2 regions of the Pseudoalteromonas sp. SG44-1 genome follow, and region 2 is predicted to be linked to the other one. Evidence: predicted binding sites of a transcription regulator. Region 2 holds the regulator's gene; the other holds the start of a gene.
The links. The regulator FliA, encoded in region 2, starts transcription of late flagellar genes. The targets are predictions, from matches to a motif close to CTAAAGNTNNNNNNNNNNNNGCCGATA.

Region 1 (8,206 bases), on a different contig from region 2:
CAGCTTGTGCACCGGCTAACACATCAACAGGTGCTGAGTCTTTTAATAGCACTAAGGTTGGTAATGTTTGTAGTCCAACTTGCTGTGCTAGTTGTGCTGCGAGTGCTTGCTCTAAATCACAATCTAATGTGGCAACTAATATATAGTCACCATAATCTTTGGCTATTGTCTGTAAAATAGCGGCTTGAGATTGACACTCTGGACTTTGTGCTGAAAAGAAACTTAACAGGACTAGTTTTTGTTGTGATGTTTCACCCAGCACTTGTTGAAGATTTTGCGGATTAACATTTACCATATTATTCATTGCTATTGATTGCCATATCAGACTATTTAGGGTTTTATATGGAGGCAAACATAATAATTACAAGCCCAGAATCACAAGCCATAAATCAAAAAGGTCTTTTATGAAATTTCATAGTCTATACGCTGCACTTATACTGCTTAGTCCATTAGCAAGCTCAACAACCTTGGAGCTGAAGTTAGATAAAACGATGCCTGCCATTGAAAAGTTTTACTTAGATTTACACCAGTCCCCAGAACTTTCATACCATGAGCAAGAAACGGGAGAAAAGCTTGCCACCAAATTACGTGCGCTTGGCTATGAGGTGACCGACAATGTGGGTGGCTTTGGTGTAGTAGGCTTATATAAAAATGGTGATGGCCCGACAATAATGATCCGTACTGATACAGACGGCTTACCAATCATAGAACAAACTGGTAAATCATATGCTTCAACAGTCACTGTTATGAATGATGAAGGAGCAAACGTTGGTGTGATGCACGGATGTGGTCATGATATTCATATGAGTTCATTTATTGGTACTGCGCAACAATTAATGCTACATAAAGATTCATGGCAAGGAACCTTAATGATGGTGGCACAACCTGCAGAAGAGGTGGGAGGCGGTGCAAAAGCGATGCTCAAAGAAGGTTTATTTAGTAAATATCCGACTCCTGATCACGTTATCGCTTTGCATGTTAGTGCGAGTGTTCCTGCAGGACAAGTCAGTATGAAAAATGAGTACACCATGGCCAGTGTGGATTCAGTAGATATTACGGTTAAAGGTAAAGGTGGTCATGGTGCTTACCCACATATGACTATTGACCCTGTTGTTATCGCATCACGGATCGTGTTGGCACTGCAAACAATTACCAGTCGCGAATTATCACCTCTTGAACCCTCAGTAATTACAGTGGGTTCAATTCACGGTGGAGCTAAACATAATGTAATTTCGAATGAAGTAAAGCTACAGCTGACACTTAGAAGTTATAATCCTAAAATTCGCGAGCAACAAATTGCAGCAATAAAACGTATAACTAAAGGCATTGCATTAAGTGCAGGATTGGATGAAAGCTTAATACCTGTGGTTTATGTACATGAAGATGAGTCAATCCCATCTACATATAACGACCCTGCACAAACTAATATTGTACGTAGTGCGATTAGCTCGGCGATTGGACAAAGTAATGTGCTTGAAACCGAAGCGGTTATGGCAGGGGAAGATTTTGGTTTATATGGCCGCACAGATAAAAACATCCCTATCACCTTATTTTGGTTAGGTGGTGTAGAGCAAGCTCAATATCAAGCGGCACAAACATCAGGGGCAACTTTACCTTCACTACATTCAAGTAAATTTGCACCTGACTATAAAGTTGCAATCCCCACAGGTATCACTGCAATGAGTAACGCTGCGGTGGCTTTGTTTAATCAATAATCTTAGCAATGGATGACTAAGTCGATTTTGTTTTTGGTTTAGTTTTTCTTGTAAAACGCCGCTTTTGCGGCGTTTTTGGTAATTGTGCAAATACGTTGCTATCACAATTTTTGGCAAGTTCCACAAAAGCCGCTAAATCCACTAATAAAGGATTTAAAAATTGTTGATAACTCATTTGTTGTTCTGCTATGTCGCCCAACGATGCTTCCCATTTTGCGGTTAGGTCTGGGCTGGCTAAACCATGCGGTAACGCACTGATCAATGCTTTACCTGTATCGGTTGCTAAAATGAGTTTACCTTGACGTCTTAAAAATTGTCTTCTAAATAATAACTCTAAAATACCCGCTCTGGTTGCTTCGGTTCCTAAGCCATCTGTTTCTTTGAGTATTTTTTTGATTTCTGGATCTTTAACGTACCGACTAATACCTGTCATTGCACTAAGCAGCGTTGCATCATTGAAATGAGCTGGCGGGCTGGTCATTTTATCAATTACTTCACCGCGTTCACACTGCAACTGTTGCCCTTTAATTAATGGCGGCAATATCTGCTCATCTTTTAATGCGGTTTTTCCCATTAACGCTTTAAAGCCTAAACTTACATCTTGTTTTGCGTTGGCTTTAAAAATACCACCATTAATTGTTATTTCAGCCTTTGTTTCATTATAAATGTAGTCTGGATAAAACTGGATCAGATAATGACGGCTAATAAGACCATACACTTTACCTTCTTCAACGCTCAAACTTGCTGACTTTTGCTGCTTAGCGGTAGGAATAATGGCATGATGCGCAGCTACCTTAGCGTCGTTAAAACACTTACTGCGTTTACTCACATCTGCGCCTTGGCAATGAGTGTCATTTTGCCCGCCATTGATGGCAATTGCCTTTATTATACTGGCTGCTTCTTGGTGATGATCTTTGGGCAAGTAACGATTGTCTGAACGTGGATAGGTAATTAGCTTGTGACGCTCATATAAATTTTGACAAATATCCAATACCTTTTGTGCAGGCATTGAAAAAGCTTTCGCAGCATCAATTTGTAACGCTGACAAATTATACGGCAAAGGTGCTTGTTGCTTTTTCTGCTTTTGTTCAAGCGCCGTAACTTCACCTGATTGATTAGAAATTCGCGACGCAACATTCTCAGCAAGGCCTCGATGGAGCACTCGCCCCTCTTCATCTTGATAAGGTTCACACGCTTTGCTTGGTTGCCACTTTGCTGTAAACGGCTCTTTATTTTCGGTACTTAAATGAGCTAATACTTCATAAAAAGGTTTTGGCACAAAATTAGCAATCTCGTTATCACGCTGGACAACCAATCCTAATATCGGTGTTTGTACACGCCCTACTGATAATACATTACCAAACCCTGCTTTTTGACCTGCAAGCGTATAGGCGCGCGTTAAATTCATACCAAACAGCCAATCAGCTCGCGAACGCGCCAAAGCAGATACACTAAGTGGAATAAATTCACGGTTAGAGCGAACGTTTTGCAGCGACTTTTTAACCGCGCTAACATTCAAATCACTGATCAATAAACGTTGAATTTGCTGTTTTTTGGCTTGGCTAAGTTTAACTTGCTCAATCACCTCATCAACAAGTAATTGCCCTTCTCGGTCTGGATCACCAGCATGAACAAGTTGATCAGCTTGTTTGATTAACTTTTTAAGTACCGTAAGTTGCTTACGAGTTTTAGATTTTGCTTTTAACTGCCATTGCTGTGGGATAATCGGTAAGTCATCAAAGCGCCATTTTTTATATTGCTCATTATAATCATCAGGCTCTGCCTGCTCGAGCAAGTGACCTATACACCAAGAAACACAATCGCCATTAGCCACTTCAATATAGCCATCATGTTTTTTATGAGGCTTTGGTAGCGCATCAGCAATGGCACGACCTAAAGATGGCTTCTCGGCTATATAAAGTTTCATAGGGCACTATCAACAACTGGTTATTTACACAGTAGTTTAGCACACGTAATTTAATCTACAAATAGTTAATGATTAGCTCTTTAAACTGCGATTTTTTCGCATAAATAAATACAACAGAGGAAGGTAGCACACAACGACAGTGCCAATATTGATTAAAGGTAATAACGTTTTATATAGCATAGTGCTATACGATAAATCCCAAAGGTGGCGATCCACTAATCTAAATAATTGTAAGATAGGCGCACTAATTACAACCAACTGACCGATCACACTTTGCCAAAGATACACTTTATCTTTAATAGCCCAGTAAGCAATCAAAGCCATCCAAGCAATATCATTAAAAGCCCAAACTACATAACGCCAAATATAAGGGTCATCTAACTCTCTAAGGCTTGAATAAATCACAGCGCCATACAAGAAGAAAACAGCTGTAATCAAGACAAAGCGTAATGCCAACCAATCCTTACGTATGTAAAATACAAAAATAGCTGGGAGTAAAAATAACACCCAGCTATATTCAAGTATAAAAATTAAATTGTTCACCCAATTAGGCATTGACGTTACTTAACATTCTTCTCTTCATCATCGCCACCAGAACCATTGCCCGGCATATAGCTATATTTATCAACGTTTTTCATCAGACACTCCGTTACACTTGTTAAAAAACTACTTTAAGCTAAATTAGGTACTTTGCCAAGCATCTTAACGAACATCTATCGGATCTGATTCCTTAGCCTTGCCTTGCATTATTGAAATTTCCACGCGGCGATTACGTCGTCTATCCGCATCAGAATCATTTGGAACAAGTGGTCGAGTTTCGGCATGACCGACAACAACCATTCTGGTTTTATCAAAGCCTTGCGCTTTTTGCATTTCAGTTGCAACCGCAACTGCACGCTTCGATGATAAGTCCCAGTTATTGGTATACAGCTCATTCGAAACTTGAAAATCATCAGTATGACCAGACACCGTAATTTCACCTGGCACATCTTTTAGTAACGCAGCTATATCACGAATGATTGGTTTAAACTTAGGTTGTAAAAATGCACTCCCAGATGGAAATGAACCATTTTCACGAATACGAATAATAATTTGCTGACCTAATGATTCCAACTCAACAGCACCATCCATGATTTGTTGTTCCAATTGCTGGGCTATCTTTTTAACTAACTCATTAACCTGCTCTTGATCAGCTGCAGAAATAGATTGTTCTGATGCTTGTTGTTGCGCTGTACTTTGTGACTCACCGCCACGCTTATTACCGCGTTGCTCTTGACGACCGCCAGCTGAGCTTTCATCACCAGCCTGAAACTCAAGCATTTGCTGGGTCATTTCGACAGTTTGCTGTTGAATGGTTTCGATTGGAGTAGGTTCAGGTTTACCTGGGGTGAACTCCATCGCGATAACGGATGTTCCTTTGGGAATATCTTTTACTTCTATTTTATTTTGTACACCAAAGGCAAACTTCATTGAGCCTGCGATTTGTTTAAATTTAAGTACATCCATTTCTGAAAACGCGAGTAAAAGTACAAAGAAGCACATCAATAGTGACATCAAATCCGCGAAGGTACCCATCCATGCTGGTAACCCGGGTGGTGGACACTTGCACTCTTGATCTGACATGCTTACTCCTCAGTATCCACTTTTCGTTTTGATTCAGCGAGGTAGTTTTTCAAAATACCTTCGATGACTTTTGGATTTTGGCCATCTTGTATACCTAATACCGCATCTAAAATTAGCCGCTGATTCATTGCTTCTTCGTCTTTACGCAATTCCAATTTTACTTGGATAGGAATTGCCACCACGTTTGCTAAAAACGCACCATATAATGTTGTTAAAAGCGCTACCGCCATCGCAGGACCAATCGCTTTAGGGTCATCCATATTCGACAACATCGCAACTAGACCAATCAAAGTACCTATCATACCCATCGCAGGCGCAATATCGGCAAGCGCTTTAAACAAACCGGCCCCCGATTCATGACGAGTAGAAGTAAGAGAAATATCTTTTTGCAAGGTGGCACGAACAACATCAGCGTCATGACCGTCAACAAGCATATCAACCCCTTTACGCATAAACGCATTGGGTATTTCTGCTTCCTCAAGTGCTAAAAATCCGCCTTTACGGGCCGAGTCTGCAAGTTCAACTGCTTTTTCGATAAGCTCTTCAGGTGACTCTATTTTGAACATGAAGGCTTTAGCCGCGACTTTACCGATACCGAGGAATTGACTCATCGTATAGTTTGATAACACTATAAAAATCGAACCACCGAAAACAATAACCACCGATGGCGTGTTATAAAACATAGCCACTTCGCCGCCACTACTTAGTACCATTGACATAGCAATAAGACCAATAGCTCCGAGAATACCTATAATGGTTGCTAAATCCACTTACCCCTCCAGAGGAATCGATGCTTTGTTGCTACCAGCAACAAATTTTTATTATTAACAGCTTATCGGCAATCTATTGAATTACTTAAACCATTTAATGAAAAAAATGAAATGAAAGTTTTCAACCCTGTTTAGCATTTTAAGCTACCATTGATAACCTGCAAGGCTTAAGTAAAGGTATAAATAATTAAAAGTGGCAAGAAAACAATTAATTATTCAAAAAAAATGCATCACCCTTTGACCTAGTTTAGCATTCCCCCTAAAATTGGCCTCACATTTCTATCATCTAAGTTAAATCAGTATGGCGACGAAAAAACCAGAGAACCTAAGCTTCGAGCAAGCGCTTGATGAATTATCCTTAATCGTCACAGAAATGGAGCAAGGAGAGCTTTCCCTTGAGCAATCATTAAAACAGTTTGAACGCGGTATTGCTTTAGCCGGCGCATCTTCAAGTAAGTTACAACAAGCTGAACAAAAAGTAGCTATTTTAATGGGTAGTGATAGTCAGTCACCACTTACTAACTTTGATAATGATTTGGAATAACGGGTGTTAATAACAGAGCAAATAAAATGTGCTCAACAAGATGTTGAAGCCACTCTCAATCGGTATTTTGAGCAACCGCTCGATACCGAGCACAGCATCAAACAAGCCACCCACTACAGCGTTTTAAATGGCGGTAAACGATTACGACCATTTTTAGTGTATGCCACGGGAAAAATGCTTGGCGCAAATAAACAAGATTTAGACGTGTTGGCTGCTGCTATTGAATGTATTCATAGTTATTCGTTAGTTCATGATGATTTACCCGCGATGGATGACGACGACCTGCGACGTGGTAGACCGACTTGCCATATTGTCTATGGCGAAGCTCATGCTATTTTAGCCGGTGATGCGCTGCAAACATTAGCGTTTGATTTAATTGCTAACCATTCATTTAACGTTCCTGCACAGCAACAGTTAAAAATGATTGCAGCACTTGCCAAAGCATCGGGTATTGAAGGTATGGTCGGTGGTCAAGCACTGGATATTGCAGCGACTGACAAATTAGTCAATTTAGCTGAGCTCGAACGTATCCATAAATTAAAAACAGGTGCTTTGTTAAATTGTGCAATTACTTTAGGTGCATTATGCGCAGCTGATACAAATCAACAAACATTATTACAATTAAAACAGTTTGGTGATGCAATTGGGCTGGCTTTTCAGGTGCAAGACGATATTCTTGATATCGAAGGTGATACCCAAGTCTTAGGTAAACCACAAGGCTCCGATGTTGCAGCAAATAAAGCGACCTACCCTGCTCTACTTGGGCTTACAGGTGCAAAACAAAAAGCACAATCATTACTAAAATGCGCACTCGATGCGTTAGCAGCAATAGATGCTGACACTTCTGAGCTAGAAAACTTGGCAAAATATATTGTTGAACGCGATTATTAATTCTAGGCTCTAGCTTGAGCAAGTAATGATGTACAAAATAACTAAAGAATCAGAGTAATATTACGCTATAATGACCTCTGGTTAGCGAAGGATGTATTAAAAATCATGACACTTGATAGTAGCAAGTATCCATTATTAGGTTTGGTTGACGAACCAGCCCAGTTGCGTGATTTAGCGCAAGACAAATTACCTGCTTTTAGTAATGAGTTACGTGATTACTTACTAAACTCAGTCTCGCAAAGTAGTGGTCACTTAGCATCAGGTTTAGGCACAGTTGAGCTTACTGTAGCGCTTCATTATGTATATAACACCCCTGAAGATCGCTTAGTATGGGATGTAGGCCATCAAGCATACCCACATAAAATTCTCACAGGGCGCCGTGATCAAATGCACACGATCCGCCAAAAAGACGGTTTACATCCGTTTCCATTTCGTGAAGAAAGCCACTACGACACTTTTAGTGTTGGCCATTCAAGCACCTCGATTTCTGCTGCTTTAGGCATGTCAATTGCGGCGCAAAAAGAAGGCAAAGGACGAAAAACAGTAGCGGTTATTGGTGATGGTGCGATTACCGCGGGCATGGCGTTTGAAGCAATGAATCACTTAGGTGATGTTAAATCTGACATGCTGATCATATTAAACGATAACGAAATGTCGATTTCTGAAAATGTCGGTGCACTAACTAATCATTTCGCTCGTATCTTATCAGGCAGTTTTTACACTAACATTCGTGAAG
Region 2 (8,206 bases):
TGCCTGTAAGTACCACAGCTAATACATCACCTTGGAACGATTTGGCTGTACTTGCAAAAGTAACATCAACACTTGGTTTATAGGTGATCCGGGCACTATCGTCTTCAAAAACACGTAAAGTGCGATTGCCAGCCCGTCCCTCAATCAACATTTGTTGACCGCCCGGCGCTAGATACGCGACGCCTGGCATTAATCGGTCGCCTTGTTGTGCTTCTTTTACTTTTATTTTGCACAAGCCGTTTAAACGTGTGGCAAATGCTGGCGTAAACGCAGCTGGCATATGCTGTATTAACAAAATAGGGTGCGGAAAATTAGCGGGCAACTGAGTCAGAATTGTTTGCAGTGCAACAGGTCCTCCCGTTGAAGTACCTATTGCAACTATTTGATATTTCTTTCCTGAAGCGCGAGTGTTAGCTGCAATATTAGTCGCAGGTGCAGCGCTCCGGTTAAAGCTTCGATCTGGTTGAGTTATCGCAGGGCGACTTGTTGTACCTGCAGAAACGGGAGGTATTGGTGCCGATGCAGGAGGCGTTGTCGGCCGACTAAAGCGCGAAAGACGCTTGCGTCCAATTTCTTTTACTTTATTTTGTAATAACTTAATCGCATCTTCATTATTACGAGCAATATCTTCAAATTTTTTCGGTAAAAAATCTAGAGCACCCGCATCAAGTGCGTCTAAGGTTGCTGTTGCGCCATCACGAGTCAGTGAGGAGAACATCAGAATAGGGGTTGGATTTGCTGCCATGATTTCTTTTACAGCACTAATGCCATCAAGCACGGGCATTTCAACATCCATGGTGATTACATCTGGACGAAGTTGATTTGTTTTATCGACCGCTTCTCGGCCATTTACCGCAAAACCAATTACTTCGATATCCTTATCTTGCTCGAGTATTTCGCTCACTCTGCGGCGAAAGAAACTTGAATCATCAACAACTAAAACTTTAACTGCCATTGGCATACTCTTGTTAAATTTTATCTGTGAGAGCCATATTTAGCCCTCACAATAAGATAAGAATTGGCCTAACCTGCGTAGTGTTTTAACAGGTTTGGAACATCTAAGATCAGCGCTATACCACCGTCAGACGTGATCGTTGCACCTGCCATACCAGGTGTTCCTTGTAGTAAAGCATCAAGCGGTTTAATAACAACTTCTTCTTGACCAATCAATGAATCCACTACAAAACCAACTTGTTGCGTACCAATTTGTACAATTACAACATGGCCTTGAGCTTTGCGTAATGATCTGTCAGCACCTTTAACTAACCAATGTTCTAAATAAAACAACGGTCGTGCTTTCTTACGAACAATAATGGTTAATTGACCATCAACTACATTCGTTTTAGTTAGATCTAGGTGGAATATTTCATTAACACCAGCCAGTGGTAATGCAAATGTTTGCTCACCGACAACCACCATCAATGTCGGCAAAATAGCCAACGTTAACGGTACTTTAATTTCTAGGATTGTGCCTACACCTAGCTCAGATTGAATACTCACAGAACCATTTAGTTGGGTAATTTTGGTTTTCACCACATCCATACCCACACCACGACCCGAAATATCAGAGATCTGTTCTTTGGTGGAAAAGCCTGGTGCAAAAATAAGGTTATAGGCTTCTGTATCAGATAATCGAGCTGCTTGCTCGTGATCAAGCACCCCTTTATTGATTGCTATTTTTTTCAGTTTTTCAGGGTCCATACCTGCACCATCATCACGAATGGTGAGCAAAATATGATCACCCTCTTGCGATGCTGATAAAGTAACAGTCCCAGTTCTTGACTTACCTGCCGCTTCACGCACATCAGGCATTTCAATACCATGGTCAACCGAGTTGCGCACCAAGTGGACTAAAGGATCTGCCAGTGCCTCAACTAAGTTTTTATCTAAATCGGTTTCTTCACCCACGAGCAGTAAGTTAATGTCTTTTCTCAAACTGCGGGCTAAATCACGGACTACGCGAGGAAAACGACCAAACACTTTCTTGATCGGTTGCATCCGCGTTTTCATTACCGCACCTTGCAAGTCTGCGGTTACTACATCAAGATTCGAAATGGCTTTACCCATCGCTTCACTTTCAGTATTGGTTGCTAAACTGACTAAACGATTGCGAACCAATACCAGTTCACCAACCATGTTCATTATTTGATCTAGGCGTTTTGTATCAACACGCACCGTCGTATCAGCTTGTGGAGGAGCTGGTTTTTTAGCAACAGCTGTCGCTGGAGCTGGTGCGGATTTTTCAGCTGCTTTCACAGGCTCAGACACTGCTGGTTTGGGCACTGGCTTAGCTGCGGCAACAGGTGCAGGTGCAGGTGTTGGTGCTTTTTTAGCGGGTGCTGGCTCAGTCTCAGCGACCGCTTGTGGCGCGCTGCCTTTACCATGTAATTCATCAAGTAAAGCTTCAAATTCATCATCGCTGATTTCATCTGGACCATTACTTTTCGTCGGTGCTAAAGGTGCTTGGGCCGGTTTAGGCGCAGCACTTTCGGTGCCTGCAGTATCTTTATTACTTACTAGACCGAAGCTACCAATGCCGTGCAATTCATCCAATAAATTATCAAATTCATCATCAGTAATATCACTATTTGATGATTCATTGCTGACAGTGGTTGTTGGCGTTATAGGACTTTGCCCTTGTCCGTGGAGCTCATCAAGCAGGCTCTCAAATTCATCTTCTGTTATCTCATCGATTTGAACATCTTTTTGATCGCTATCAACTTGACCATCAAATAATGAGTCTAGCGCAAATGGATCGTCAGAATCATCTAAAATATCATCAGCATCAACAACAGGGATATCGCCTGCAGGTTCAGCACTGCCAGTTAATTCTTCAGCCGTTGGCGGCAGCCCTAATTTATGTAAAACAGCGAGTAATTCTGGATTTGCTGGTTCTGGTTTTTCTCTACTTTGGATAGTCGCAAACATTTCGTTGATAGTATCGAGTGCTTGCAAGATCACGTCCATCAGTTCGGAATTAACCTTACGAACACCTTGACGCAATAAATCGAAAACGTTCTCTGCACCATGGCAAGCATCGACTAGTTCAGTCATGCTTAAAAAGCCTGCGCCGCCTTTTACCGTATGAAAACCACGGAAAATTGCATTGAGTAATTCGGTATCATCTGGGTTATTTTCAAGCTCCACCAGCTGTTCTGACAAAAGCTCAAGAATTTCTCCAGCCTCTACTAGAAAATCTTGTAAAATATCTTCATCGACTTCAAAGCTCATGCAGTTTTCTCCTCTTAGAAGCCCAAGCTTGATAATAAATCATCAACATCATCTTGTCCTGAGACAACATCATCACGAGATTCTTTATCAATAATTGGCCCTTCAGGGCCTGCAAGTGTATTTTCAGCAGGCGGTTTTTCAATGACTGGTGCTATTGTTTTTGTTTCGCTATCATCTTGGCTGCCAAATGCTGTCAACAAGTGGATCAAGCTGTCTTCTACTTCTCTAACAAGCTCGATAACCCGACGGATCACTTGACCGGTTAAATCTTGAAAATCTTGTGCCATTAACACATTGGTCATGAGTCCTTGCAACTCATCCGTTTTAGTTTGCGAGCTATTCATGAACTTATCTAAGCTATGGCAAAGTGTTTTAAATTCACCTAGCTCAATTTCACGATTCATTAAACGATCCCAAGTGGGTTTAATGTCTGAAATGTCATCAGCAAGCTGTTGGGCAATGGGTAAACTTGCTTCTACAGCATCCATGGTTTTATTAGCAGCGTTTTCGGTCATTTCCATAACATAGTTAAGACGCTGCTTCGCGTCGGGTAGTGCATCTTTGGTCAAATCAGCTAAACGTGTATCAAGCTCAAAATTTTTCAACGCATCATGAAGCTGACGCGTAAGTTTGCCTACTTCGGCAAATAATTCTGATTGCTCTTTTGACGCCGCATCAATAATTAACTGATCAGCTTTATCTTGTTCACCGTTTTCAAGGTAAACCACAAGCTGACGGGCTTGTTCTAAACTGATCTGAGGCGCAGCAGGTGCTGACATAAGCCTCTCCTATTTATTTAACCTAAACGCTCAAACACTTTTTCCAATTTGGTTTTCAGTGTTGCAGCTGTAAATGGTTTAACGATATAACCGTTAACACCAGCTTGTGCAGCAGCAACAATTTGTTCTTTTTTAGCTTCTGCTGTTACCATTAAAACAGGAATGTGTTTCAGGCTGTCATCGGCCCTAATAGCGCGCAAGAGATCGATTCCTTGCATGCCAGGCATGTTCCAATCTGTAACTACAAAATCAAATTCTTGATTCTGCAACATCGGTAAAGCTGTTGAGCCATCGTCAGCTTCTTGTACATTTGTAAAACCCAAATCTCTTAACAGATTTTTGATAATACGTCTCATCGTCGAAAAATCATCAACAACAAGAATTTTCATGTTTTTATCCAAAACATCCTCCGGTGAGGTCTGAACCTATATTTACTTACTACTAATTAATCCAGTCATTGATTTTTGCTTTGAGCTTAATCATCGCCTGACCATGTATCTGACTCACACGCGATTCACTTACATCGAGTATATGTCCAATCTCTTTTAAATTCATTTCATCGTTATAATACAGCGACAATACTAACCCATCTCGTTCAGGTAAAGATTGTATAGCTGTTAATAATGATTGATTAAAGCGTTCATTTTTAACGTTATTAAAGGGCTTGTCCAGTGCTAAATCATGTCCCACTGGTGTGATAACATCTTCATCTACCCCTAAGTCTTCTATACCTAACACTTTACTTGAATTTACATCACTAAGAATATGATGGTACTCATCTAGCGTAATATCAAGTTTTTCAGCAACTTCACTGTCTTTAGGTTCTCGATTCAGGCTGCTTTCTAGCTCACTAATCGCTTCAGCGACTCTGCGGCTATTACGGTGCACTGAGCGTGGAGCCCAATCACCTCGGCGCATTTCATCCAGCATCGCACCACGGATACGAATGCCTGCAAAGGTTTCAAAGCTTGCACCTTTAGTCGCATCAAAGTTCTTTGATGCTTCAATTAACCCTATCATCCCCGATTGAATCAAATCATCGAGTTGCACACTCGCGGGTAAACGAGCGATTAAATGACAAGCCACTTTTTTGACTAAGGAAGCATGTCGCTCAACAATCACATTTAAATTTTGTGTCGATTGATATCCCATCGCTTTATTCACCGATGCCGTCATAGTTAGCCGTTTACTAATTTTTCTATGAAAAATTCTAAATGACCAGATGGTTGATTAGGTATAGGCCATTTAACTGCTTTTGTCGCTAATGTTTTAAATGCTATTGCTGCTGGGGAACTTGGAAATAAATCAACAATCACTTTCTGACGACGAGTTGCTTTACGCATATTTTCATCATACGGGACTGTTGCTACCAATTCCATTGAGACATCCAAAAAGCGATCCGTTACTTTTGAGAGCTTAGCAAATAGTTCCTGGCCTTCACGCATGCTGCGCACCATATTAGCAACGATTTTAAATTTATACACACCGTGCTCACGACTCAATACTTTGATTAATGCATAAGCATCAGTTATTGAGCTCGGTTCATCACATACTACTACCATGACATCTTGCGCTGCGCGCGAAAAACTTAATACCATGTCAGAGATACCAGCAGCAGTATCAACAATTAATATATCAAATTCGGTATTTAATTCACTAAAAGCGCGAATTAAACCAGCATGTTCTGATGGTGAAAGTTCCACCATACTTTGTGAGCCTGACGTCGCTGGTACTATTTTAATTCCTGCAGGCCCTTCAACTAAAATTTCATCGAGCTCGCATTCACCTGATAGTACATGAGATAGATTACGCTCTACCCTAAGTCCTAACATCACATCACAATTTGCTAAACCCAAATCGGCATCCAGTACTAACACTCGGTTTCCGAGCTGACCCAACGCAATCGCAGTGTTAAGTGAGACGTTAGTTTTCCCTACGCCACCTTTGCCACCTGTTACAGCGATAACTTTAACGCCGTTATTATTGTTTTGACTCATTTTACGCAGGCCACTTGCTTGATCTAATACTGTGTTAATCATACATCCCTACTGTGCTTGACGCTACTGCTTGGCGTCGTGAATGTTGTGCTTTTGTTCTTTTTAAATACAATTGTTCTGCTTTTTTTACTAATTTCTCTGCATTGGCGACCCGAATGTCCTCTGGAACGCGCTGACCGTTAGTAAGATACCCTATTGGAAGGCGATTTTGAATCGCTATACTAATAATCTCACCTAAACTTAATGATTCGTCTAATTTAGTGAAAATACAGCCACTTAATTGTACCTTCTTAAAGTGTCTTACGGTTTCTTGTAAAACATTAATTTGTGCGGTCGCACTGAGCACTAAATAATTGCGAATATCGACACGTTGATTACGCATTAGTGTATTTAACTGCTCAGTTAAACGTAAATCACGTTGGCTCATTCCCGCTGTATCTATTAATACTAGACGCTTATTTCGTAAATGATATAAAACTTCTGCTAATTCATTGGCATCTTTAACTTGTTTTACACCACAACCGATGATTCGGCCATAAGTAGCAAGCTGTTCATAAGCGCCAATACGGTAAGTATCAGTGGTAATAAGCGCAACTTTATCTGCGCCATATTTTTGTGCGCCAAGGGCTGCAAGTTTTGCCACGGTTGTAGTTTTACCAACCCCAGTAGGGCCAACAAGTGCATATACGCCGCCTTGGCGTAGTATTTCATTATTTGTAGTATGCATTTGGTTTTCAACCATTTGCAATAGCGCTTGCCATGCTTGCTGACGTGACACATCATCGGGAATAAAACAGGCCATTTGCTCTGCAACTTCACTGTCAATACCCATTCCGACTAAACGATCGATCATGCATGCGCGAGTAGGGTCGCGACGCGCTAAATCTTGTTGCATCAAGCCAGATACTTGATACTCAAGTAATTGACGCATCGCTGCCATTTCATCACGCATAGCGGTAATTTCATCTGTTTTGGGTGCACTTTTTGTTGGCATCGGAGTATCTAAATCATCAAAACCACTTTCTAGATCATCATCAAAACCTAAGCTATGTGCTTGCGTTTGTGGACGCGACGCAGTATCGCGACGAGCAAAATCATTATGTGCTTGTGGTTCATGGCGAGTTTGCTGTGCTTGATGTTGTTGCTGTGGTTGATACTGAGTTGATGTATCAATCCCTGACTGGCTAAACATCGATGCAAGCTCAGGTGAACGTGGACGCGGTGATTGGCGCTCTAATAATGCTTGTAAGCTATCAGCTACCGCAGCTTGCGGCTCAGGCTGTGAACGTTGTGGCGCAGGTTTAACAAAGTTAGCATTTGTTTGTGCTTGTGCCGTAGCAACATGTGCTTGTGCAGGTGCTTTCGGGGCTGCTTTTTCATAATCAACGGCGGCAACAATCTCTACCCCATTGGCTAATTTTTTATTTGACATGATTACAGCATCTACACCGAGTTCATCTTTAACTTCTTTCAGTGCGGTGCGCATATCTTTAGCAAAAAAACGTTTTATTTTCATGGTTCAACCCCTTTAAAATCCGATTATTGGCCTACTGAGCTGACAATCTTGATCTGTCTTTCGTCTGGTACCTCTTGATAAGACATCACTCGCAATCCTGGAATGGTGTACTTAACAAAACGAGATAACACAGTGCGTAACATTCCTGACGTTAGCAATATCGAAGGTTCACCGGCCATTTCTTGGTTTTGATGCGCTTCATTTAATGATTGTTGAAGTCGCTCTGCAAGTCCTGGCTCTATTCCGGCACCTTCGTCGCCTGCATTTTGTAGTGACTGATGCAACATCTGTTCCAACTCAGGCGCCAAGGTTATGACAGGGATTTCTGATGACATTCCAACCGCGTCTTGAACAATTAATCTGCGCAGTGAAATTCGCACTGCTGCGGTTAATACATCAGGATCTTGGCTTCGAGGGCCATACTCAACAAGGGTTTGTACAATTGAACGCATATCGCGAATAGCAACGCCTTCATTTAATAAATTTTGTAATACTTTAACAATTGCTGTTAGTGGTAAAATATCTGGCACTAGCCCTTCAACTAAACGAGGATGACTTTTTGCCAGCATATCTAATAGATTTTGCACTTCCTCGTGGCCGAGTAACAAGGCCGCGCTGTTAGTTAGTAACTGACTAATATGCGTTGCTACCACTGTTGCTGCATCAACCACGGTATAACCGAG

Region 1: pomA (flagellar motor protein PomA) is a predicted target of FliA. The motif match lies at 6,099-6,125, and genes of this name have one in related genera.

Annotation. Positions count from the first base shown of each region.
Region 1 is NZ_JACJEW010000021.1:1,247-9,452, forward strand. Features, by position in the region: gene H5187_RS11305 (tetratricopeptide repeat protein) at 1-304, opposite strand, end outside; gene H5187_RS11310 (M20 family metallopeptidase) at 405-1,715, shown strand; gene H5187_RS11315 (DNA topoisomerase III) at 1,732-3,642, opposite strand; gene H5187_RS11320 (hypothetical protein) at 3,715-4,197, opposite strand; gene H5187_RS11325 (flagellar motor protein MotB) at 4,345-5,265, opposite strand; gene pomA (flagellar motor protein PomA) at 5,268-6,035, opposite strand; gene H5187_RS11335 (exodeoxyribonuclease VII small subunit) at 6,337-6,579, shown strand; gene ispA ((2E,6E)-farnesyl diphosphate synthase) at 6,583-7,470, shown strand; gene dxs (1-deoxy-D-xylulose-5-phosphate synthase) at 7,576-8,206, shown strand, end outside.
Region 2 is NZ_JACJEW010000010.1:64,275-72,480, reverse strand. Features, by position in the region: gene H5187_RS06825 (chemotaxis response regulator protein-glutamate methylesterase) at 1-955, opposite strand, end outside; gene H5187_RS06820 (chemotaxis protein CheA) at 1,024-3,231, opposite strand; gene H5187_RS06815 (protein phosphatase CheZ) at 3,246-4,010, opposite strand; gene cheY (chemotaxis response regulator CheY) at 4,028-4,411, opposite strand; gene H5187_RS06805 (RNA polymerase sigma factor FliA) at 4,452-5,162, opposite strand; gene H5187_RS06800 (MinD/ParA family protein) at 5,189-6,049, opposite strand; gene flhF (flagellar biosynthesis protein FlhF) at 6,042-7,523, opposite strand; gene flhA (flagellar biosynthesis protein FlhA) at 7,547-8,206, opposite strand, start outside.